4 regions of the Pseudomonas sp. Tn43 genome follow, and region 3 is predicted to be linked to each of the others. Evidence: predicted binding sites of a transcription regulator. Region 3 holds the regulator's gene; each other region holds the start of a gene.

Region 1 (5,985 bases), on a different contig from region 3:
GTGCGGTTCTTGCGTGTCCAGCTGCTGCACCTTGCCGGTCGAGGTCAAGATCAAGGATCTGATCCGTATCGGCATCGTCGACGAATTCGAGCGGGGCGATCCGCCGAAGAACATTGCCAAGCGTTTGCAGAAGGAAGGGATCGTCGAACGCTATAACCAGAAGTCCGAGATCTTCACGCTGCAGCGCATGAGCAACAACGATTGCCTGTACCTGGATCGCAAGAGCCGTCTGTGCACCATTTATGACAAGCGCCCGGACACCTGCCGCAACCACCCGAAGATCGGACCGCGACCGGGGTATTGCGCGTACAAGCCGAAAGAAGTGGAGCGTGAGAACAATCCGCGGACGCTGGACAAGTTCTGATTCCGATCTTCGTTGTCTGACAGATGGCTTTCGCGGGCAAGCCTCGCTCCTACACAGGCCGCGTCGTTTCATGAGCGTCGGGAACGACCCGGACCTGTAGGAGCGAGGCTTGCCCGCGAAGAGGCCCGAATAAGCGCTACACAAACCCCAGACAAACAAAAACGCCCCCGGCCTTTCGACCGGGGGCGTTTTCGTTCAGCCGGGGCTAATTACGCCTTGGCTTTCTTGGCAGCGCGGGTACGCTCGCTTTCGTCCAGGATCTTCTTGCGAAGACGGATGGACTTAGGCGTCACTTCGCACAATTCATCGTCCTGGATGAATTCCAGAGCCTGTTCCAGGGTGAAGCGAACAGGTGGAACCAGAGCGATGGTTTCGTCTTTGCCCGAAGCACGCATGTTGTCGAGCTTCTTGCCCTTGGTAGGGTTAACGCCCAGGTCGTTGTCACGGCTGTTCAGACCAACGATCTGACCGTTGTAGATTTCCTGGCCATGTTCGACGAACAGCTTGCCACGCGCCTGCAGGGTTTCCAGGGAGTAGGTCAGTGCCTTGCCGGTTTCAACCGAAACCAGAACGCCGTTCTGACGGCCGGACATGTCGCCGGACTTCATCACGTCGTAACGGTCGAAGATCGAGGTCAGGATGCCAGCACCGTTGGTCAGGGTCAGGAACTGGTTACGGAAACCGATCAGACCGCGAGCAGGGATGTTGTATTCCAGACGTACACGGCCCTTGCCATCCGGCACCATGTTGGTCAGGTCGCCTTTACGCAGACCCATCTCTTCCATCACCTTGCCCTGGGATTCTTCCGGCAGGTCGATGGTGACGTTTTCGAACGGTTCGTGCTTCACGCCGTCAACCAGACGGATGATCACTTCCGGACGGCCTACAGCCATTTCGAAGCCTTCGCGACGCATGGTTTCGATCAGTACCGAGAGGTGCAGTTCGCCACGGCCGGAAACCTTGAACTTGTCAGCCGAGTCGCCTTCTTCAACGCGCAGTGCAACGTTGTACAGCAGCTCTTTGTCCAGACGTTCCTTGATGTTGCGGGAAGTCACGAACTTGCCTTCTTTACCGCAGAAAGGCGAGTCGTTTACCTGGAAGGTCATGGAAACGGTTGGCTCGTCGACAGTCAACGGCTTCATCGCTTCAACGGTGTCCGGGTGGCACAGGGTGTCGGAGATGAACAGCGAGTCCATACCGCTGATGCACACGATGTCGCCTGCAGCAGCTTCTTCAACGTCTACACGGTGCAGACCGTGGTGCCCCATCAGCTTCAGGATACGACCGTTACGCTTCTTGCCGTCGGCACCGATAGCGACAACCGGGGTGTTCGGCTTGACGCGACCACGAGCGATACGGCCAACGCCGATAACACCCAGGAAGCTGTTGTAGTCCAGTGCGGAGATTTGCATCTGGAACGGACCTTCACGGTCAACAGCCGGCGCCGGTACGTTGTCGACGATCGACTGGTACAGCGGGGTCATGTCTTCAGCCATTTCGGTGTGGTCCAGACCGGCAATACCGTTCAGGGCCGAGGCGTAGACGACTTTGAAGTCCAGCTGTTCTTCGGTGGCACCCAAGTTGTCGAACAGATCGAAGATCTGGTCCAGAACCCAGTCCGGACGCGCGCCTGGACGGTCAACCTTGTTGATGCACACGATTGGACGCAGGCCGGCTTCGAAAGCCTTCTTGGTCACGAAACGGGTTTGCGGCATAGGGCCGTCTTGAGCGTCAACCAGCAGCAGAACGGAGTCGACCATCGACATTACGCGTTCAACTTCGCCGCCGAAGTCGGCGTGGCCCGGGGTGTCCACGATGTTGATGTGGTAGCCGTTCCAGTTGATGGCGGTGTTTTTCGCCAGAATGGTAATACCGCGCTCTTTTTCCTGGTCGTTGGAGTCCATCACGCGCTCGTCGTTGAGCTCGTTGCGCTCCAGAGTGCCGGATTGACGCAGGAGTTTGTCTACCAGGGTGGTTTTACCATGGTCAACGTGAGCAATGATGGCGATGTTGCGTAGATTTTCGATCACTTGTGTATCTCGATCAGAGGATTCGGTGCGCTGACAAGTCTTGGCAGCGATTTACAGTAGAGTCAGGCCTTGCCGTTACAGCTTGACGGCGGCGTCGGGGGGCCGGTGACGCAAGCCACAGGCAAACAGCCCCGGGCACTTAGCTCGGTCGATAAACGCGCACATTGGCATGCCCCTCACTGAGCAAATGGTGGGCATGCAGGCGACTCATCACGCCTTTGTCGCAATAAAGCAGGTACTGGCGAGTAGGGTCCAGTTCCTTGAAACGAGCGTTCAGTGCATAAAACGGCATCGTTTGTACCTCGATGCCAGCGAGTTCCAGCGGGTCGTCCTCAGCGGCATCCGGGTGACGGATATCGATGATGATCTGACCGGCCAGCGCTTCGCTGACTTCTTCAATTTGCAAATCCTGGCCCAATTCATCGATCACCCGATCGATCGGCACCAGCTTGGCGTTTTCGAGCGCACGCTCGAGTACCGCCATATCGAATTCTTTCTCTTCATGCTCGACGCGATGACGCTTGGCTGCAGTCTTCGGATTGACCGAAATGACGCCGCAGTATTCCGGCATGTGCCGGGCGAAATCGGCGGTGCCAATCTCGTTGGCCAGGTCGATGATGTCCTGCTTGTGGCTGGCAATGAGCGGACGCAAGACCAGCTTGTCGGTCACGCAGTCGATCACGCTCAGGTTCGGCAATGTCTGGCTCGATACCTGGGAGATCGCCTCGCCGGTCACCAGCGCATCAATGTGCAGTCGATCGGCAATTTGGGACGAAGCGCGCAACATCATACGCTTCAATACTACGCCCATATGACTGTTATCGACTTTGCCGAGAATTTCTCCCAGCACTTCCTCGAACGGCACACTGACAAATAACACGCGTTGGGAGCTGCCGTACTTCTTCCAGATGAAATGCGCGACTTCCATGACGCCCAGTTCATGGGCGCGTCCGCCCAGATTGAAGAAGCAGAAATGGGCCATCAGGCCGCGGCGCATGATCTGGTAGGCAGCGACGGTGGAATCGAAACCACCGGACATCAGCACCAGCGTCTGCTCCAGCGCGCCCAGCGGATAACCGCCGATGCCATTGTGCTGGCTGTGGATCACAAACAACCGTTGGTCGCGAACTTCGATGCGGACTTCGATTTGAGGCTTTTTCAGGTCGATTCCGGCGGCACCGCACTGACGGCGCAACTGGCTGCCGACATATTTCTCGATATCGATCGAGCTGAACGGGTGCTTGCCGGCACGCTTGCAACGCACCGAGAAAATTTTCCCGGCTAGCGCATCGCCGTAGTGCTGCTTGCACTTTTCAACGATGTCGTCGAAATCCCCTAGCGGGTACTCGTCGATTTGCAAGAAATGCGCGATGCCCGGCATGCAGCTCAGGCGCTCGCCCATCTCCTTCAAGGCCTTGGGGTCGCTGACGCGGGTTTCCAGCTCGAGGTTGTCCCACACACCGTTCACCACCACGGCCGGGTCCAGGTCGCGGAGCACGGTACGGATGTTTTTGGCCAACTGGCGGATGAAACGCATCCGGACCGGGCGGCTCTTGATGGTGATCTCGGGGAAGACTTTTACGATTAATTTCATGGAAACAGCGCGCGCAGGGCCTGCCGAAAAAGGGGGGCGCGGATTATAGCGGAAATTGCTCAAGGTTTAACCAGTTAATGTGCAGAAGGTTTTGATCGCACCAAAACAGGTCATTTATGGATTTCGACGCTACATTACAGGGCGAGATTTGCCGCTTTTTGAGGCCTTGCATCTTTATAAGCGTGATATTGGGGCAAAAAACCCATGGTGGGGCACTGGCATGCAATTTGCTCCCTTGTGAGGCAGGTTGCCTTGGCAGAGTATTCGCGCCGGCATCACCCACATTCTAAGGGCATCCACTACCAAGCCCGAAGCCACCCGGAGGACACTATGTCGAAGTCGGTTCAACTCATCAAAGATCATGACGTCAAGTGGATTGATCTGCGCTTCACGGACACAAAAGGCACTCAGCATCACGTGACCATGCCGGCTCGCGATGGGCTGGATGAAGCTTTCTTCGAAGAAGGCAAAATGTTCGACGGTTCCTCCATCGCTGGCTGGAAAGGCATCGAAGCTTCCGACATGATCCTGATGCCGGACGACAGCACTGCCGTTCTCGACCCGTTCACCGAAGAGCCGACCCTGATCCTGGTTTGCGACGTGATCGAGCCTTCGACCATGCAAGGCTACGACCGTGACCCACGTGCGATCGCCAAGCGTGCCGAGGAATACCTGAAGTCGACCGGTATCGGTGACACTGTATTCGTGGGTCCGGAGCCTGAATTCTTCATCTTCGACGAAGTGAAGTTCAAGTCCGACATCTCAGGCTCGATGTTCAAAATCTTCTCCGAACAAGGTTCGTGGATGTCCGACCAGGACGTGGAAGGCGGCAACAAAGGCCACCGTCCAGGCGTCAAAGGTGGCTACTTCCCTGTTCCGCCGTTCGACCACGACCACGAAATCCGTACCTCCATGTGCAACGCCATGGAAGAAATGGGCCTGGTCATCGAAGTTCACCACCACGAAGTGGCGACTGCCGGTCAGAACGAAATCGGCGTGAAGTTCAACACCCTGGTGGCCAAGGCTGACGAAGTTCAGACCCTGAAGTACTGCGTACACAACGTGGCTGACGCATACGGCCGCACCGCAACCTTCATGCCTAAGCCTCTGTACGGCGACAACGGTTCGGGTATGCACGTTCACCTGTCCATCGCCAAAGATGGCAAGAATACCTTCGCTGGCGAAGGCTATGCCGGCCTGTCCGATACCGCTCTGTACTTCATCGGCGGCATCATCAAGCACGGTAAGGCTCTGAACGGCTTCACCAACCCGTCGACCAACTCCTACAAGCGTCTGGTCCCAGGTTTCGAAGCACCAGTGATGCTGGCCTACTCGGCTCGCAACCGTTCGGCTTCGATCCGTATTCCTTACGTGTCCAGCCCTCGCGCTCGCCGTATCGAAGCTCGCTTCCCGGATCCGGCAGCTAACCCATACCTGGGCTTCGCTGCACTGTTGATGGCTGGCCTGGACGGCATCCAGAACAAGATCCACCCAGGCGACGCCGCTGACAAAAACCTGTACGACCTGCCGCCTGAAGAGGCGAAAGAGATCCCACAAGTTTGCGGCAGCCTGAAAGAAGCCCTGGAAGAGCTGGACAAAGGTCGTGCGTTCCTGACCAAAGGCGGCGTTTTCAGCGACGACTTCATCGACGCTTACATCGCCCTGAAAAGCGAAGAAGAAATCAAGGTTCGTACCTTCGTACACCCACTGGAATATGAGCTGTACTACAGCTGCTGATCCGGTAGCGCCGCGCTACGCGGCGCGACAAAAAGAGGCCTCCTTCGGGAGGTCTTTTTTTATGGGCAACTTCCGACAATGAAATTGGACATTTCCTCCGACACACACAGCATCGTCCGGCATCAACCCGTTTGAATGGCTCGTAGCCTGTCCACTACCTGCAATCAACGGATGGAATGATGACTACTTTCACGCTCAAGACGCTACTGACCGCTCTCGGTGCCCTCGCCCTTTCAGGCTGCACCACAACACCCCCATCG
Region 2 (5,985 bases), on a different contig from region 3:
AGCATCGCCCGCGTAAAAACAGATAGCTGAGTAGCGGAATGTTTTCCCACGCTCGAATCCGATGGCCACAGTCGGGGCATTCGGAATGAGGCAGTATCAGGTTATAAGTCGGGGCAGGGGCTTCGGGGGGCAAGTCCAGGACGTCATGGGCCTGCAAGCGCCATTCACGCTCAAGCATTTTCGGCAGGCGCCAGACCACCACGTTGAGGAAACTGCCGACCAGCAAACCGATCACCGATGCGGTGATCGTGAAAGCCAGCGGGTCGAGACTCAGAAATTCGTTCAAGGACATATCAGATCGCTGAGCCGAGTTGGAAAATGGGCAGGTACATCGCAACCACCAGGCCGCCGACGATAACCCCCAGCACCACCATGATGAAAGGCTCCATCAGGCTGGTCAGGTTATCGACCATGTTATCCACCTCGTCCTCGTAGAAGCTTGCGACCTTGTCGAGCATGTCGTCCAGTGCGCCAGACTCTTCGCCGATGGCCGTCATCTGGATCGCCATGGTCGGAAAGATGCCGGAGGTGCGCATGGCAAAATTCAGCTGCATGCCGGTTGAAACGTCCTGTCGGATGCGTAACACCGCTCGCTTGAACACAATGTTGCCGGTTGCGCCCGCCACTGAATCCAGAGCCTCGACCAGTGGCACGCCGGCGGCGAACGTCGTCGACAAGGTGCGGGCGTAACGGGCCACGGCGGACTTGTACATGAGCGCGCCAACCAACGGCAGTTTCAGCAGCCAGGTGTCCATTCGGTCCCGAAAGCCCGGGGACTTTTTGAAAGCATGGCGGATGCCGAAAATCAGCGCACCCAACATACCCAGCACCATCCACCACCAGGCCTGCAGGAACTCCGACAAGCCGATGACCATCACGGTGAACGCTGGCAGTTCGGCGCCAAACCCCGAGAACACCGACTCGAACTGCGGCACAACCTTGACCAGCAGAATCCCGGTCACAATGATCGCGACGAACACCACCGCCAGCGGATAGGTCATGGCTTTCTTGATCTTGGCCTTGAGGCTTTCGCTCTTTTCCTTGTAGGTCGCAACCCGTTCCAGCAGGGTATCCAGAGCGCCGGCCTGTTCGCCGGCATCCACCAGGTTGCAATACAGTTCATCGAAGTACTGGGGCTTTTTGCGCAGGGCCGCGGCGAAGCTGTTGCCGGCCGCGACTTCCTGTTTCACCTCGTCCACCAGCTTGCGCATGTTCGGGTTATCGAAGCCTTCGCTGATAATGTCGAACGATTGCAGCAACGGTACGCCGGCTTTCATCATGGTCGCCATCTGCCGGGTAAACAGGGCAATGTCCAGAGCCTTGATGCGTTTGCCGGCGTTGAAAATGGACGCGGTTTTTTTCCGCACCTTGCCCGGGTTGATCCCTTGCTTGCGTAACTGAGCCTTGATCAGCGCGGGATTCTGGCCGGTCAATTCGCCGGTCATTCTTGCGCCTTTTTTGTCGGTGCCTTCCCAGGCATATACGCTGATTTTCGCTGCTTTGACCGCCATGTTCAGTCCTTCGTGACCCGGTTGATTTCTTCAAGGCTGGTGATGCCTTGCATGGCCTTGAGCAGGCCCGAAGTACGCAGGTCGTTGAATCCGTCCTTACGCATCTGGGTGTCGATTTCCAGTGAATTGCCTTCGGCCATGATCAGCCGTTGCAGGTCAGGGGTGTTCTTTACCACTTCATAAATCCCTACTCGCCCTTTGTAGCCGTTGTTGCACTGATCGCAACCGACCGGTTCATAGATCGTGAACGAGCCGATGCGTTCCTCGGGAAAGCCTTCCTTGAGCAATGCCTCACGGGGAATCTCGATGGGCTTTTTGCAATGACTGCACAGTTTGCGCGCCAGCCGCTGGGCGATGATCAGGCTGACCGACGTCGCGATGTTGAACCCCTGAATCCCCATGTTGTGCAAGCGGGTCAGGGTTTGCGCGGCGCTGTTGGTGTGCAGGGTCGAAAGCACCATGTGCCCGGTCTGGGCAGCCTTGATGGCGATTTCGGCGGTTTCGAGATCACGGATTTCACCGACCATGATCACGTCCGGGTCCTGACGCAGAAACGAGCGCAGCGCCTGGGCGAAATCCAGTCCTTGTCTGGGATTGACGTTGACCTGGTTGATGCCTTCGATGTTGATTTCAACCGGGTCTTCGGCAGTGGAAATATTGATGTCGACGGTGTTGAGGATGTTCAGCCCGGTATACAGCGATACGGTCTTGCCCGAGCCGGTGGGGCCGGTCACCAGAATCATTCCCTGTGGCTGCTTGAGCGCGGCGATATACAGGTCTTTCTGGTCGGGTTCGTAACCGAGGGCATCGATGCCCATTTGGGCACTGGACGGGTCGAGGATCCGGATCACTACCTTCTCGCCCCACAGGGTCGGCAGGGTGTTGACCCGAAAGTCGATGGACTTGCTTTTGGACAGGCGCATCTTGATTCGCCCGTCCTGGGGTTTGCGCCGCTCGGAGATGTCGAGACTGGCCATGACCTTCAACCGCGAAGCAATGCGGTTGGCCAGTTGTGTCGGCGGCCTGGCGACCTCCCGCAGCATGCCGTCGGTGCGCATCCGCACGCGGTAGATTTTTTCATAGGGTTCGAAATGCAAATCGGAAGAACCGCTCTTGATCGCGTCGAGCAGCATCTTGTGAACGAAGCGCACCACCGGCGCGTCATCGGCGTCTTGCCCCACAAGGACGTCTTGTTTCTGCTCATCGACCGATTCGATGTCCAGCCCGTCGAGGTCGACATCGGCCATGTCTTCCAAGCCGGTGGAGTGGTTGTCGAAGAATTTTTCGATGGCGTCGCTGAGCTTGTCTTCTTCCACCAGGATGGCTTCGGTGCTCAGCCCGGTGCTGAACTGAATGTCGTTGATGGCCTGGTGATTGCTCGGGTCGGAGATTCCCACGAACAGCTTGTTACCACGCCGCCAGAGGGGCAGGGCATGGTGCTGACGGATCAGCTTCTCACTGACCAGGCCTCGGGGTTGGGTGTCCTTGTCCAGGCAGTTGAGGTCCAGCAGGGCCATGCCGAAATGCTCGGAGGCCACCTCGGCGACCTGCCAGCTTTTCAGCAGTTTGTTTTGCACCAGATAACTGACCAGCGAAATTCGATTGCGTTGGGCTTGCTGATACGCCTGTTGCGCACTTTGGTCAGTGATCAGCTCGGCCAATACCAATTGCTTGGCCAGACCGCTAAGGGCGATGTCATTCATTGGGGTTCCGGACGCAGACAGTGAATGACTTATAGCCTAGTCAAGCAATGGAGCCAAACCAGCTGGGGGGTGGTGACAAAAAGTGTCAGATAGTGCGGATCCGTGGACCAGGAAAGGTCTTTACCGCAATCTTTCGCCCAGCAGGCAGGGCCACGCGCGGCTTGGCATGACCTGTGCTGTACCTTGTTCAGATCATGAGATTCCGACTCATGCATGGAGCCTGTCTATGAAAAATCAAAATGGTTTTACCCTGATCGAACTGTTGATCGTGGTGGCGATCATCGGGATTCTGGCGACGTTTGCGTTGCCGCAGTATTCGAAGTACCAGGCGCGGGCGAAGGTCACCGCTGCGGTTGCAGAAATCTCGGCACTGAAGGTGCCTTTTGAAGACATCATCAATCAAGGCACCGATATTGCCACCCCCGCCGGGATCGGCGCGGCGAGCGCCACGGGTAATTGCACGATTTCGGCAACGGGTACCGCCTCTTCCGGTGCGGGCACTATTGGCTGCACGATTCTCAACGCACCGGGGCCGGTGCTCGGCAAAACTGTCACGCTTTCACGCACACTTGCCGGTGGCTGGACGTGCGCCACAACAGTCGATGCAGAATATGCTCCTAAAGGTTGCCCTCCCACTCCCGCCAGCTGATCCATTCATCTTGTCAATGCCTCGCGTTTAACAACGCGGGGCATTTTTTTGTTCGCTGTTTTTGGGGCGATTCAGATAATCGAGAAACCCCCAACAATTCATGGCCTTAAGCCTGCGTTAAAACCCGCATGTTGCATGTAGATAATTTCGCAGTCATGCAATTTGCATGATTCCGAAAATTACCGTTGTTACTAACTAATTGATTTATAAGCATTTATTTTTTATTGAACAGTTGGCACAGCGTTCGCACTCTCTCCAGTAACCCTGCTGACAAGACACGCAGCAGACTTTCCAGAAATACAGGAGTTACTTGTATGAAGAAGTTCGCTATCGCTGCCGCTACTGCTACCGCGTTGACCCTGACCATGGCCAACGCCGCATTTGCACAGACCACCCAAGCGACTCAGGCACCCTTGATGCTGGCCGCCGGTGAAGTCACTGAAGCGAAAGAGGATGTTTCCGATACCTGGATCACGACCAAAGTCAAAGCCGATCTGCTGACCGAAAAAGGCATTCCTGGCACTGACATCAAGGTCGAAACTAACAAAGGCGTTGTTTCCCTGTCTTCCATGACTGTTCTGACTGATGCTCAGAAAACAACCGCCGTGGCTATTGCCAAGAAAATCAAAGGTGTCAAAGCGGTTTCCGCTGATGGCCTGAAATCCGAGTAAGGCAAGGCTTCTCGCCTGGACCGGGAGAAGGTGCGGTGGACGGGCCGAGTCATACGTCTGCCGCCACTTGACGGTTCATGCGCAAGGCCACAAGGATGTGGCCATTACAGGCCCCGGCATTCGTGTCGGGACCTGTCCTATTTGCAGCAACGCATCACTTGTAGGAGCGAGGCTTGCCCGCGAAGAACGATTACGCGGTATCCCTGATGGACCGAGGTGGCTGGTTCGCCGGCAAGCCTGGCTCCTACATTAGGGAAGTGGGGCAAGCTCGATTGTTTAATTCCCACGCTTGCTGGTGATTCGAACCAACCGGTTGCCTTCAAAGCGCAGGTACTGGTACATCCCGCTATTGGGCCCGTAGGTCCATTCCTCGACCTGAAACTCTTCCCGCCGATTGGCGCTGCGCTTGTAGCCCAGCAAGTCGCGGGCAATGGGCTCTCCGCATTTTTGCAGCACCTCGCTGGTCCTGTCTCCGACGCTGATCAATTGGCTACCGCAGCGCAAGGTGTCAGCCGCCACTGCCTGGCCGGCAGCCAGCGCCAAGGCCAGGCTCAGAAGCCAGCGCGCGCTCATCATTCGGCATCCAGATGCATGGACGTGATAACCCGGCCATCGCTCTGTGCCTCGCCAAGGCTGGCGTCGATGAAGTACACACGGTCATCGGCCAACTGACCCTTTTCCACCAGATAATCCTTGATGCTGCTGGCCCGTTCTTGCCCCAGTTGACGCAATAGCACCTCGCTGGAACTCCAGAACGCGATCACGTTTTCACGCATTTTGTTGCTACGTTCTTCCTTGCCCAGATCCTTCCATTCGGCTGGCGGCTGGGTCTTGAGGCGCGTGCGGTAAATCCCTTCCAGCAGCGGGCCTTTCTCGTTGTCCGGTACGTCCAGCAACGAGGCCTGGGCCGGTACTTTGTCACCGCGGCGCTGGAGCATTTTGTAGTAGTTGTACTGGTATTCCCGCTCCAGGCGTTGCTCGGCAATCAGCGGGCCATCGCTGCTCTTGGCGGCGGTGCCTTCGATTTCCAGGCGCAGGGCCGGACGTTCCTTGAGTGCTTGGGACAGTTTGACCAGCGCGGCTTCGGCGTCTTTGCTCAGGTCACTCGAACCCGGTGCGAATGCCACGCTGCCCAAATCTTCCGAGCCACCGCCGCTGACCAGGCCGCCAATCATTTTGAACGGCGCTGCGGCGGCTTTCACGATCAGGTTGCGCAGGGTCTGCCAGACGATAGGCATGACACTGAACTGTGGGTTGTTCAGGTCGCCGCTCACCGGCAGTTCGATGGAGATCTTGCCGTCGACATCCTTGAGCAAGGCAATCGCCAGTTTCAGTGGCAGGCTAACGGCGTCCGGGCTGTCGACCTTTTCACCCAGTTGCAGCTGCTCGACCACCACTTTGTTTTCGGCCAGGAGCTGGCCATTGGTGATCTTGTAATGCAGGTCGAGGTT
Region 3 (5,985 bases):
TGCGATGTTGCTGGTGGTGACTCAGGAAGTCATCCCCGAATCGCGCCGCCATGGTCACGACAAACTGGCCAGCCTTGGGCTGCTGATCGGGTTTTGTCTGATGATGGTGATGGATACCGCGCTGGCTTGAAAAACAGGATCAAAAGATCGCAGCCTCGTTTCACTCGACAGCTCCTACTGTATGCAGATCCTTGTAGGAGCTGTCGAGTGAAACGAGGCTGCGATCTTTTGACTTTTACTCGCCTTCGTCGAAGTAGTTGTTGATCAGCTTCACCAGTGCATCCAGCGCTTCCTGCTCCTTTTCGCCTTCGGTAATCAGGTGGATTTTGGTGCCCTTACCAGCGGCCAGCATCATCATTGCCATAATGCTTTTGCCGTCGATCATTGATTCCGGCGTACGGCCAACCCTGATCTGGCAAGGAAACTGACCCGCCACACCCACGAATTTTGCAGACGCGCGGGCATGCAAACCCAGCTTGTTGATGATTTCGATTTCCAGAGCAGGCATCGCGATGTGAATCCTTTAACTGAGGTCGCGGTGGCGGACCTGGACGTTCTTCAAGGTTTTTTGCAGGACCTGACCCAGACGTTCAGTCAGGTAGACAGAGCGGTGATGCCCGCCTGTGCAGCCAATGGCAATGGTGACATAGGCACGATTGCTGGCGGCAAAGCGGGGTAGCCACTTGAGCAAGTACGAAGAAATGTCCTGGAACATCTCTTCGACGTCCGGTTGTGCCGCCAGGTACTCGGCCACCGATTGATCGAGCCCGGACTGTGCTCGTAGCTCCGGCTTCCAGTAAGGGTTGGGCAGGCAGCGCACGTCGAACACCAGATCGGCGTCCACCGGCATGCCACGCTTGAACCCGAAAGATTCCACCAGGAACGCAGTGCCGGGCTCCGGCTGGTTCAGCAGGCGCAACTTGATGGTATCGCGTAGCTGATACAGGTTCAGATTGGTGGTGTTGACCTTGAGGTCGGCCAGATCAGCGATAGGCCCCAGCAGATTGCTTTCATCCTGGATCGCCTCCGCCAGCGAACGATTGGCGCTGCTCAGCGGGTGACGACGGCGAGTTTCCGAAAAGCGCTTGAGCAAGGTTTCTTCGTCGGCGTCCAGATACAGCACATCGCACTGGATATGTCGGCTGCGGACCTCTTCCAGCAATTCGGGGAACCGTGACAGGTGGCTTGGCAGGTTGCGTGCATCAATGGACACGGCCACCAGCGGTTGGGCCAGTTCGGTGTGGATCAGCGCGCGTTCGGCCAGTTCCGGCAGCAAGCCGGCAGGCAAGTTGTCGATGCAGTAATAGCCGTTGTCCTCGAGCACGTCGAGGGCGGTACTTTTACCTGAGCCGGAACGGCCGCTGACGATGATCAGGCGCATGATTAGTGACCGTTCTGCTCGTCCAGGACAACCTGATACAAGGCTTCGTTGCTCGGGGCACTGCGCAGTTTTTCACGCACTTCCTTGCGATCGAGCATGCTGGCGATCTGGCGCAGCAATTCCAGGTGGGCATCGGTGGCGGCTTCGGGGACCAGCAACACAAACAGCAGGTCAACCGGGGCACCGTCGATGGCGTCGAAATCGATAGGGGCTTCCAGGTGCAGCAACGCACTGATTGGCGAGGTGCAACCTTTGAGCCGGCAATGGGGAATGGCGATGCCGTTGCCGAAACCGGTAGAACCGAGTTTCTCACGGGCAATCAGGGCCTCGAAGACGTCCTGCATTTCCAGATCCGGTACTTCGCGGTGGATAAGGTTGGCAATTTGCTCGAGGGCTTTCTTTTTACTGCCACCCGGCGCGTTCACTTGGGAACGGCCGGGGGTCAGGATGGTTTCTAGTCGGATCATGGATTGGGGGTGTTAACGACCGGTCGCGCCCTGGAGGAGGCTCTGGGTCTTTTCCTTATGCTTTTTGAGTTGGCGATCCAGCTTGTCGGTCAGCAGGTCGATGGCGGCATACATGTCCGTATGCTCGGCATTGGCGACCACTTCTCCGCCGGGAATATGCAGCGTGGCTTCGATTTTCTGCAGCAGTTTTTCGACGTTCATCGTGACTTGCACATTGGTGATCTTGTCGAAATGCCTCTCTAATCGGTCGAGTTTTTCGCCGATGTAGGTGCGCAGGGGTTCGGTCACTTCCAGTTGGTGTCCACTGATGTTGACTTGCATACAGCTTCTCCTTCGTTGCCAGTGCATAAAGCGGCAGGCAGAAATGCCTGCCACTGGAACGCTGTGGCCAGCCCGGCGGTTACATCAACCGCTTCCGTTCGCTGGAAGGCGCGATCCCCAGGGATTCGCGGTACTTGGCGACGGTGCGACGGGCTACCTGAATGCCTTGTGCCTCCAGTAAACCAGCGATCTTGCTGTCACTCAACGGCTTTTTCTGATTTTCCGCAGCAACCAGTTTTTTGATGATCGCGCGGATGGCTGTGGACGAGCATTCACCGCCTTCTGAGGTGCTGACGTGGCTGGAGAAAAAGTATTTCAATTCATAGATGCCCCGCGGGGTATGCATGAATTTTTGCGTGGTCACCCGTGAAATCGTCGATTCATGCATGCCGACTGCTTCGGCGATGTCATGCAGCACCAACGGCTTCATGGCTTCGTCTCCGTACTCGAGAAAGCCGCGTTGATGCTCGACGATCTGGGTGGCGACTTTCATCAGGGTTTCATTGCGGCTTTGCAGGCTCTTGATGAACCAGCGAGCCTCCTGCAGCTGATTACGCATGAAAGTGTTGTCGGCGCTGGTATCGGCGCGGCGCACGAAACCGGCGTATTGGGCATTGACCCGCAGGCGTGGTACCGATTCCTGATTCAGTTCCACCAGCCAGCGTTCGTTGTCCTTGCGCACGATCACGTCGGGAACAACGTATTCGGCTTCAGTCGACTCGATCTGTGAACCCGGCCGCGGGTTGAGGCTCTGGACCAATTCGATGACCTGACGCAGTTCATCTTCCTTGAGCTTCATGCGACGCATCAGCTGGCTGTAATCGCGGCTGCCGAGCAGGTCGATGTAATCGGTAACCAGGCGCTTGGCTTCGGCCAGCCAAGGGGTCTTGGCGGACAACTGGCGCAGTTGCAGGAGCAGGCATTCGCCGAGGTTGCGGGCGCCGATGCCGGCGGGTTCGAATTGCTGGATGCGGTGCAGGACGGCTTCGATTTCGTCCAGTTCGATGTCCAGTTCCGGGTCGAAGGCTTCGAGGATTTCCTCGAGGGTTTCGTCCAGGTAACCCTGATTGTTGATGCAATCGATCAGGGTCACTGCGATCAGGCGATCGGTGTCGGACATCGGTGCCAGGTTCAGTTGCCACAGCAAATGGCTTTGCAGGCTTTCACCGGCCGATGTGCGGGTGGTGAAATCCCACTCGTCGTCATCATTGCTCGGCAGGCTGCTGGCGCTGGTCTGGTAGACGTCCTCCCAGGCTGTGTCGACGGGCAATTCGTTGGGGATTCGTTCGTTCCAGTCGCCTTCCTCGAGGTTGTCCACCGTCGGGGTGGTTTCCTGGTAAGAGGGCTCCTGAATATCGGGGTTGGGTTTCTGTTCGGCGCTATCGGCCAAAGGATCGGCGTTATCGAAGTCGTCGCCTTCTTCCTGGCGTTCGAGCATCGGATTGGACTCCAGGGCCTCCTGGATTTCCTGTTGCAGGTCCAGGGTCGACAATTGGAGCAGGCGGATGGCCTGTTGCAGCTGCGGTGTCATCGTCAGCTGCTGGCCCATTCTCAAGACTAGCGATGGTTTCATGGCAGGGGCTTAACACCTTATTCGCCGGCGCACATGCGCCATCCACTACAGAGCGCCGAAGCGCCAAACATAAGCAAATTATATGCCCGAAACTGAAGTGTTTGCCTAGAGCGCTGTAACAATAAAAAGTTATTGATTTTTTATTGAAGCGAGCGCTCCCTCGACGACCCGGGGCAGCTCAGGTGCCTACAGGCGGAACTCGTGGCCCAGATACACTTCCTTGACCAGTTCATTGGCGAGGATGGTGGCGGAGTCACCTTCAGCGATCAATTGACCATCGTTGACGATGTAGGCGGTTTCGCAGATATCCAGGGTTTCACGAACGTTGTGGTCCGTGATCAGCACGCCAATGCCTTTGGCCTTGAGGTGGTGGATGATTTGCTTGATATCGCCAACCGAAATCGGGTCCACGCCGGCGAAGGGTTCGTCGAGGAGGATGAATTTCGGGTTGGTAGCCAGTGCCCGGGCGATTTCCACGCGGCGGCGTTCGCCACCGGACAGGCTCATGCCGAGATTGTCGCGGATGTGATGAATGTGGAACTCCTGCATAAGGCTTTCCAGCTCTTGGCGACGACCGGCCTTGTCGAGTTCCTTGCGGGTCTCGAGGATGGCCATGATGTTGTCGGCCACCGACAGTTTGCGGAAGATCGACGCTTCTTGAGGAAGATAGCCGATACCCGCCTTCGCACGACCGTGCATCGGCTGGTGGCTGACGTCCAGGTCGTCGATCAACACGCGACCCTGATCAGCCTGTACCAGGCCGACAATCATGTAGAAACAGGTGGTTTTACCGGCACCGTTAGGGCCAAGCAGGCCGACGATCTGACCGCTGTCGATGGACAGGCTGACGTCGCGCACGACCTGACGGCTCTTGTAGCTCTTGGCCAGATGCTGAGCTTTCAGAGTTGCCATTACTGGGCCTTTTGCTCGTCGGTTTTCTTCTTCGGCTGGATCACCATGTCGATGCGAGGACGTGCCTCGGTGACCTTGTTACCCGTGGCGCGACCGGCGCTTGCAAGCTTTTTGGCCGTGTCGTAGACGATTTTCTCGCCTTGGGTGACGTTGTTGTCCTTATCGATGACTTTGGCGCGATCGATCAGCACGACACGGTTTTGCGAGGCGTGGTACTGGATCGTTACGCCGTAACCCTGGACCGGCTTGGTATCGCCCGCCGTTTGCAGTTGCTCGAAGTAGGCGAGGTTGCCCACCGAGGTCACCACGTCGATGTCGCCGGCCGGGGTGCGGGTGATGGTCACGGTATTGCCGGTGACCTTCATCGAGCCCTGGGTGATGATCACATCGCCCTTGTAGGTGGCAACGCCGTTCTTGTCGTCCAGTTGGGCATCGTCGGCCTGAATGCGGATAGGCTGCTCTTGATCGTTCGGCAGAGCCCAGGCGCTCACGCTTCCCAGTGCTGCGCCCAGACTGAGCAAAATAGGGAGAGTTTTAACGAGCCTCATACTGTCCTCTTACGTTCGATAGCAGGTGTATCCTGCTTTCTTTCAAGTACGCTTTCATTCCGTTGCCTGTCGATACACCGCCAGCGCCGTCGATTCTAACGGGTTGATCGGTCTGCGCATATTGCTCCTGCGGGAACACTGTCATACGGGTAGTAGTAATCAGGGTTTTGCGGTTTTTTTCGTCGAAACGCGTAATGCGTACCGAGTCAATCAGCTCGACCTGAGTGCCATCCGGGTTGACTTCGCCGCGCTCGCTCTGGACGTGCCAGGGGAATTCGGTGCCCCGGAACATGTTCAGGTCCGGATTGGTCAGCAACGTGACTTCGCTCGCTTTCACGTGTTCGACCTTGTCCGAGGTCATCTCGTATTGCAGTTTGCCGTCTGGCAGGTACTGCACGCTGTGGGCGTTGATGGCGTAATAGTCGATCGCGCTTTCATCGACCTTCACAACTGGCTTGTCGAGGAAGCGTTCCGGGCTGATGTTCCAGTAGCCGACCGCCGCAAAAATTGCAGCGATGCAACCAAACACCAGGATGTTACGAATTTTTTTGCTCAGCATGATGGGCTCACAGGTACGCGGCGTTGGCCGCATCAAGGTGGCCCTGGGCGCGCAGGATCAATTCGCAGAACTCCCGAGCGGCACCCTCGCCACCGCGGGCCTGAGTGATGCCGTGGGCGTGTTCGCGCACGAAACTGGCGGCGCTGGCCACCGCCATGCCAAGGCCGACACGGCGAATCACCGGCAGGTCCGGCAGGTCGTCGCCCAGGTAGGCCACTTGTTCA
Region 4 (5,985 bases), on a different contig from region 3:
CATCACATCGCCCTGCTCCAAGCGGTTCTTGTCGGAAAAACCGTTCAGCGACAGGTTGCGACGTGCCCAATCCAGATAGGTTTTCGACAGGTCGACGCTGGTGGTGCTACGCGCGCCGCCTTTGGCGGCATGTACGCTGGCGGTCGCGGTGTAGCAATACAGGTTGAGGAAGCGCTTGCCAGCCGCTTCTTTCTGAATCCGCATGCGCATCGGCCGATGATCGAGGAACAGGCCGGTGTCGAGGTAGTCGGTGAGGTTCACCAGCAGCTTCACGCCGCCTTCGTTAACCTCATTGAACTTGCCCTGTGCGCTCTGGCGTTCGTACTGCTTGGTGCCGCTTTGACGCTCGCGACGCTTGACCACCACGCGGTTCTTGTCGATGTTCAGCGCCTGCGGGATCGCCGCCAGGGCATCGAACATCCGCGCCGAGGCTTTTTCCGGATCGATGGATTTGGGTGCGGCGTATTCCTGGACGTGGACCCAGTCGTGATAAAGGTCGATGGCCATGGAATATTCCGGCATGTCGGCATCGTAGACGCGGTAGCAGTCGATGCCTTCACGCTTGACCCACTTACCCAAGGCCTTGAGGTTTTTTTGCAGACGGTTGGCGAACATCTGCCCGCCTTCGCTCAAGCGCGGTTGCTCGATCACCACCGGGGCCGGTTTGATCGGGTTGCCGTTCTTGTTGTACTTCTCGTATTTGCCCGGCGCTTCGATGTTCGATGGCGCATCGGACTCGGCCTGTTCACGCTCGATCTGGCGTTGTTCCGGAGTGCGACGCTCGCCGGTGACGAACTGGTCCGGCGTGACCTTGATCAGCAGCAACTTGCACGGCAGGGCGCCGTTCCAGAACGAATACTGTTTGTAGCTGCGTATGCCCATGCGCTTGCCCAGGTCCGGGGCGCCGGTGAACACCGCCGCTTCCCAGTTCAGGCAAGCCTGACGCAGACGTTCGCCGAGGTTCTGGTAGAGGTAAAGCAGGCTCGCCTCATCGCCCAGACGTTCGCCGTACGGAGGGTTGCAGATCACCAGGCCTTTCTGGTTCTGGTCCGGGCGCGGCTCGAACGTCGCGACTTCGCCCTGGTAGATCTTGATCCACTCGCTCAGGCCGGCACGTTCAACGTTATTGCGGCCCGGTTGAATCAGGCGCGGGTCGGCTTCGTAACCGCGAATCCACAGCGGTGGCCTGGCCAGACCAGCCGCGGCGCGCTCGGTGGCTTCTTCGTGAAGTTTTTTCCACAGCGCCGGCACGTGACCGAGCCAGGCGGTGAAGCCCCATTGCTCGCGACGCAGGTTCGGCGCCATGTCGGCGGCGATCATCGCGGCTTCGACCAGGAATGTACCGACACCGCACATCGGGTCAGCCAGTGCGCCACCTTCGGCGGCAATCCGAGGCCAGCCCGAACGGATCAGAATCGCCGCCGCGAGGTTTTCCTTCAGCGGCGCCGCGCCCTGCTGCAAGCGGTAACCACGCTGGTGCAGGCTGTGACCAGACAGGTCGAGGGACAGAATCGCTTCGCCACGGTCCAGGCGCAGGTGAATGCGCAGGTCCGGGTTGAGCTTGTCGATGGATGGACGGTCGCCCTGCGGGGTGCGCAGTTTGTCGACAATGGCGTCCTTGACCTTCAAGGCGCCGAAATGCGTGTTATCAATGCCCGAACCGTGACCGCTGAACTCAACGGCCAGCGTGCCATCATTGAGCATGTGGTCTTGCCATTCGATATCCAGCACGCCGTGGTAGAGGTCTTCGGCGTCCTTCATCGGGAAGCGCTTGAGCACCAGCAGCACGCGGTTCGCCAGACGCGACCACAGGCACAGGCGATAGGCGGTTTCCATGGTGGCCATGCCGCGCACAGCCGAGGTGTGCTCGCGTGCTTCTTCAAGGCCAAGCCCGACGGCTTCCTCGATGAGCAAGCCTTCAAGGCCTTTGGGGCAAGTGAGGAAGAGTTCGAAACGATCGGACATTGGTAATTCCAGAGCCTTTGGCTAAGTGAATCGGCAACGCATTGCCGATCCGGTTTTCAGTCAGGCGCTTTTCTAACAGAGCGCCCGCGTGGCACGAAGGTGTGCCGTTCCCACCCTGACTGCTCGGGTTAAAAGAGCTTAGATGCCAGGACAGATATAAAAGTTGATGCAACAAAATGTCATAAGTCGACCCTTCGTCGAATAGTCCACAAGTGCAACGGGTGTCATTCTCGTTAAAGGCTTACCCCCACCCTCTAGCGCAGGGCCGATCATACCGGGGTTTGGCTCGTAACCACGGGACAAATATCGTGTTACTTATGGCCATAGCATCTTTATGGTTACGTTCTTATGACAAAACGGTCATTCCCTCGATGTGACGCATTGGTTAGAACTCAACTCAGGTTGACGTCGCAACGGCGTCAACACCTTGGCTCGCCACGCCGGCAGCGAGCCGCCAGCGGCAGAATTTTTCTGCCTGACCTCGATTGAGGTCAACGCGATAAATACAGTCAACAAGTGAGGGAAACACCCTATGAGAAGACTTAAGCGTGATCCGTTGGAAAGAGCATTTTTGCGCGGATATCAATATGGCGTTGGTGGTAAATCCCGTGAGCTTTGCCCTTTTACTCTACCGTCGGTACGCCAAGCCTGGATCAATGGCTGGCGCGAAGGACGCGGCGACAACTGGGACGGTATGACCGGCACTGCGGGAATCCACAGACTCAACGAACTTCACGCCGTCGGCTAATACAGGGCACACACTCCGACACGACAATCTGATTACGTAATGACTTAACCACGCACGTCCCATCCGGACGGCGGGCTTCGGCCCAGGGGCTCCTTCGAGGAGCCCTTTTTTATGCCAGCATTTTGCCGAAACACCCCCGTTGTAGCAGCTGCCGAGCCTGCGAGGCTGCGTTCGGCGGCGAAGCCGTCGTGAAATCAGACACTGCGGTATTACAGGTATACGGTGTATGCAGGGTTTACGACGGCTTCACCGCCGAACGCAGCCTCGCAGGCTCGGCAGCTGCTACAGGTCAGCGTAGGGCCGCGATGGCATCCACCGATTCACGAATCAACGCCGGGCCTTTATAGATGAAGCCGGAGTAGAGCTGCACCAAACTCGCACCCGCGGCGATTTTCTCAGCCGCGTGCTTGCCTTCGGTGATGCCGCCCACGGCGATGATCGGCAGGCGACCGGCCAGTTCCGCCGCCAGCACTTTAACGGTGTGCGTGCTTTTCTCGCGAACCGGCGCGCCGGACAACCCGCCCGCCTCGTCACCATGTTCCATGCCTTCGACACCAACGCGGCTCAGGGTGGTGTTGGTGGCAATCACTGCATCCATCCCGGTTTCGATCAACGCCTGGGCGACTTGAACGGTTTCTTCATCAGTCATGTCCGGCGCGATCTTGATCGCCAGCGGCACATGCTTGCCGTGGCGCAGGGCCAGTTCCGCCCGGCGGGTGGCCAGGTCGGCGAGCAATTGCTTGAGCGAATCGCCGAATTGCAGGCTGCGCAGGCCCGGGGTGTTTGGCGAACTGACGTTGACCGTCACATAGCTGGCGTGGGCATAGACCTTATCCAGGCAGATCAGATAGTCATCGACCGCACGTTCAACCGGTGTGTCGAAATTCTTGCCGATATTGATGCCCAGCACGCCTTTGTACTTGGCTGCCGCCACGCGAGCGAGCAAGTAATCGACACCAAGGTTGTTGAAGCCCATGCGGTTGATGATCGCTTCGGCGTCCGGCAAGCGGAAAATCCGTGGTTTCGGGTTGCCCGGTTGCGGACGCGGCGTGATGGTGCCGATTTCGACGAAACCGAAACCCAATTGGGCAAAACCATCGATCGCTGCGCCGTTTTTGTCCAGACCGGCCGCCAAACCCACCGGGTTCGGGAACTCCAGGCCCATGACCGTTACCGGCAGTTTCGCCGGTGCCTTGCACAGCAAGCCGTTAAGGCCCAAACGCCCGCCCGCGCCGATCAGGTCCAGGGACAGATCGTGGGAGGTTTCCGGGGAAAGTTTGAACAACAGCTGACGGGCCAGGGTGTACATGGGCAGGCTTGACTCGGTTGGCGATGAGAGGCGGCGATTATAGCCGCGCATCAGGGCTTCAGGCGAGGCGCGCAATAAAATCAGTCAGCGATGGCATATGCCTTGCACCATCACAAGCATCAGCACTCATGCCAGCGGCGGGATGAGTGGAAGGACAATGGCGTCGTCACCCGGCTTTGCCCACGCAAGGGCGTTGGGACGACGCTTTTTTTTGGAAGGTGCGAAATCGATGAACGAACCATCAGCCGGCCCACTGGCCTGGGTCAATGGCAGCGATGCCCCGGAAAAAACCGCAATCGACCTCGGCTTCATGGCCCTGAGCGACTGCGCCTCAGTGGTGGTCGCGGCCACTCAGGGCTTTGCCCAACCCTACGGCCTGACCCTGAACCTCAAGCGCCAATCATCCTGGGCCAACCTGCGGGATAAACTGGTCAGCGGCGAACTCGACGCCGCCCACAGCCTGTACGGGCTGATTTACGCCGTACACCTGGGCATCGGCGGCATCGCTTCCACTGACATGGCCGTGCTCATGGGCTTGAACCAGAACGGCCAGAGCATCAACCTTTCCCACGGCTTGCAGGCCCTGGGTGTGACCAGTCCTGAAGCACTCGATCGTCACGTGCACCAAAGTCGCCCAAAACTGACCTTCGCCCAGACATTTCCTACGGGCACCCACGCCATGTGGCTGTATTACTGGCTCGCGAGTCAGGGCATTCATCCGTTGCAGGATGTCGACAGCGTGGTGGTGCCGCCGCCGCAAATGGTCGCGCACCTGCAAGCCGGGCGCATCGACGGTTTCTGCGTCGGCGAGCCGTGGGCGGCCAGTGCGGTACAGCAGAATCTCGGGTTTACGATGGCCACCAGCCAGACCCTGTGGCCCGATCACCCGGAAAAGGTCCTCGGCTGCACCCGCGCCTTTGTCGAGCAATACCCCAATACCGCACGGGCGCTGGTGATGGCGATCCTCGAAGCCAGCCGATTCATCGAAACCAGCCAGGAAAATCGCCGCAGCACCGCGCAACTGTTGAGTGCGCCTGAATATCTGGATGCACCGCTGGACTGCATCGAACCACGGTTGCGCGGTGACTACGCCGATGGCCTGGGTAATCGCTGGCAAGACCCGCACGCCATGCGTTTTCACGGGGGTGGCGAGGTGAATTTTCCGTATCTGTCCGACGGCATGTGGTTCATGACCCAGTTCCGGCGCTGGGGTTTGTTGCGTGACGACCCCGATTACCTCGGCGTGGCCCGTCAGGTCCAGCAACTAGACTTATACGGTGAGGCCGCCACTGCTGTCGGTGTGCCTGTCCGGAGTCAGCCAATGCGCACCAGCCAATTGATCGACGGCAAAGTCTGGGACGGTTCGGACCCGGCCGGCTATGCCCGCAGCTTCACGCTGCACGCCATGAGCGACAGCGCTCCCCTTCTCGCCAGCCGCTGACAGGAGCCTGCGAATATGTTGCGTATCCTGCTGATCAATGACACTGCGAAAAAAGTCGGGCGCCTGAAGGCGGCTCTGACCGAAGCCGGGTTCGAGGTCATCGACGAGTCCGGCCTGACCATTGACCTGCCCGCGCGCGTCGAAACGGTGCGTCCGGACGTGATTTTGATCGATACCGAGTCACCGAGCCGCGATGTGATGGAGCAAGTGGTGCTGGTGACCCGTGACCAGCCACGGCCGATTGTGATGTTCACCGACGAGCATGACCCCGACGTGATGCGCCGGGCGATCAAGTCCGGCGTCAGTGCCTACATCGTCGAAGGCATTCACGCACAACGCTTGCAGCCGATTCTCGACGTGGCCATGGCGCGTTTTGAAAGCGACCAGGCCCTGCGTGCGCAATTGCACGCCCGCGACCAGCAACTGGCCGAGCGCAAGCGCATCGAACTGGCCAAGGGGCTGCTGATGAAGATGAAGGACTGCAACGAGGAAGAGGCCTACACGCTGATGCGCCGCCAGGCC

What was found. The regulator sigma-54, encoded in region 3, starts transcription at its own class of promoters, with help from an activator protein. The targets are predictions, from matches to a motif close to ANTGGCATNNANNTTGCTNT.
Region 1: the regulator sigma-54 is predicted to act here: its motif matches at 4,203-4,222, upstream of glnA (glutamate--ammonia ligase).
Region 2: the regulator sigma-54 is predicted to act here: its motif matches at 3,375-3,394, upstream of FHW68_RS20335 (pilin).
Region 4: the regulator sigma-54 is predicted to act here: its motif matches at 4,112-4,131, upstream of FHW68_RS04650 (CmpA/NrtA family ABC transporter substrate-binding protein).

Annotation. Positions count from the first base shown of each region.
Region 1 is NZ_JACHYG010000005.1:85,449-91,433, reverse strand. It holds gene FHW68_RS14975 (YkgJ family cysteine cluster protein) at 1-364, shown strand, start outside; gene typA (translational GTPase TypA) at 574-2,394, opposite strand; gene thiI (tRNA uracil 4-sulfurtransferase ThiI) at 2,534-3,988, opposite strand; gene glnA (glutamate--ammonia ligase) at 4,319-5,725, shown strand; gene FHW68_RS14955 (cupin domain-containing protein) at 5,905-5,985, shown strand, end outside.
Region 2 is NZ_JACHYG010000008.1:37,599-43,583, reverse strand. It holds gene FHW68_RS20350 (A24 family peptidase) at 1-292, opposite strand, end outside; gene FHW68_RS20345 (type II secretion system F family protein) at 294-1,511, opposite strand; gene pilB (type IV-A pilus assembly ATPase PilB) at 1,514-3,214, opposite strand; gene FHW68_RS20335 (pilin) at 3,441-3,863, shown strand; gene FHW68_RS20330 (BON domain-containing protein) at 4,178-4,534, shown strand; gene FHW68_RS20325 (DUF2845 domain-containing protein) at 4,811-5,107, opposite strand; gene FHW68_RS20320 (DUF748 domain-containing protein) at 5,107-5,985, opposite strand, start outside.
Region 3 is NZ_JACHYG010000009.1:136,830-142,814, forward strand. It holds gene FHW68_RS22010 (ZIP family metal transporter) at 1-130, shown strand, start outside; gene FHW68_RS22015 (HPr family phosphocarrier protein) at 236-508, opposite strand; gene rapZ (RNase adapter RapZ) at 524-1,381, opposite strand; gene ptsN (PTS IIA-like nitrogen regulatory protein PtsN) at 1,384-1,848, opposite strand; gene hpf (ribosome hibernation-promoting factor, HPF/YfiA family) at 1,861-2,169, opposite strand; gene FHW68_RS22035 (RNA polymerase factor sigma-54) at 2,249-3,742, opposite strand; gene lptB (LPS export ABC transporter ATP-binding protein) at 3,929-4,654, opposite strand; gene lptA (lipopolysaccharide transport periplasmic protein LptA) at 4,654-5,202, opposite strand; gene lptC (LPS export ABC transporter periplasmic protein LptC) at 5,189-5,761, opposite strand; gene FHW68_RS22055 (HAD family hydrolase) at 5,769-5,985, opposite strand, start outside.
Region 4 is NZ_JACHYG010000002.1:67,109-73,093, reverse strand. It holds gene rlmKL (bifunctional 23S rRNA (guanine(2069)-N(7))-methyltransferase RlmK/23S rRNA (guanine(2445)-N(2))-methyltransferase RlmL) at 1-1,965, opposite strand, end outside; gene rmf (ribosome modulation factor) at 2,498-2,713, shown strand; gene FHW68_RS04655 (quinone-dependent dihydroorotate dehydrogenase) at 3,003-4,022, opposite strand; gene FHW68_RS04650 (CmpA/NrtA family ABC transporter substrate-binding protein) at 4,252-5,463, shown strand; gene FHW68_RS04645 (ANTAR domain-containing response regulator) at 5,479-5,985, shown strand, end outside.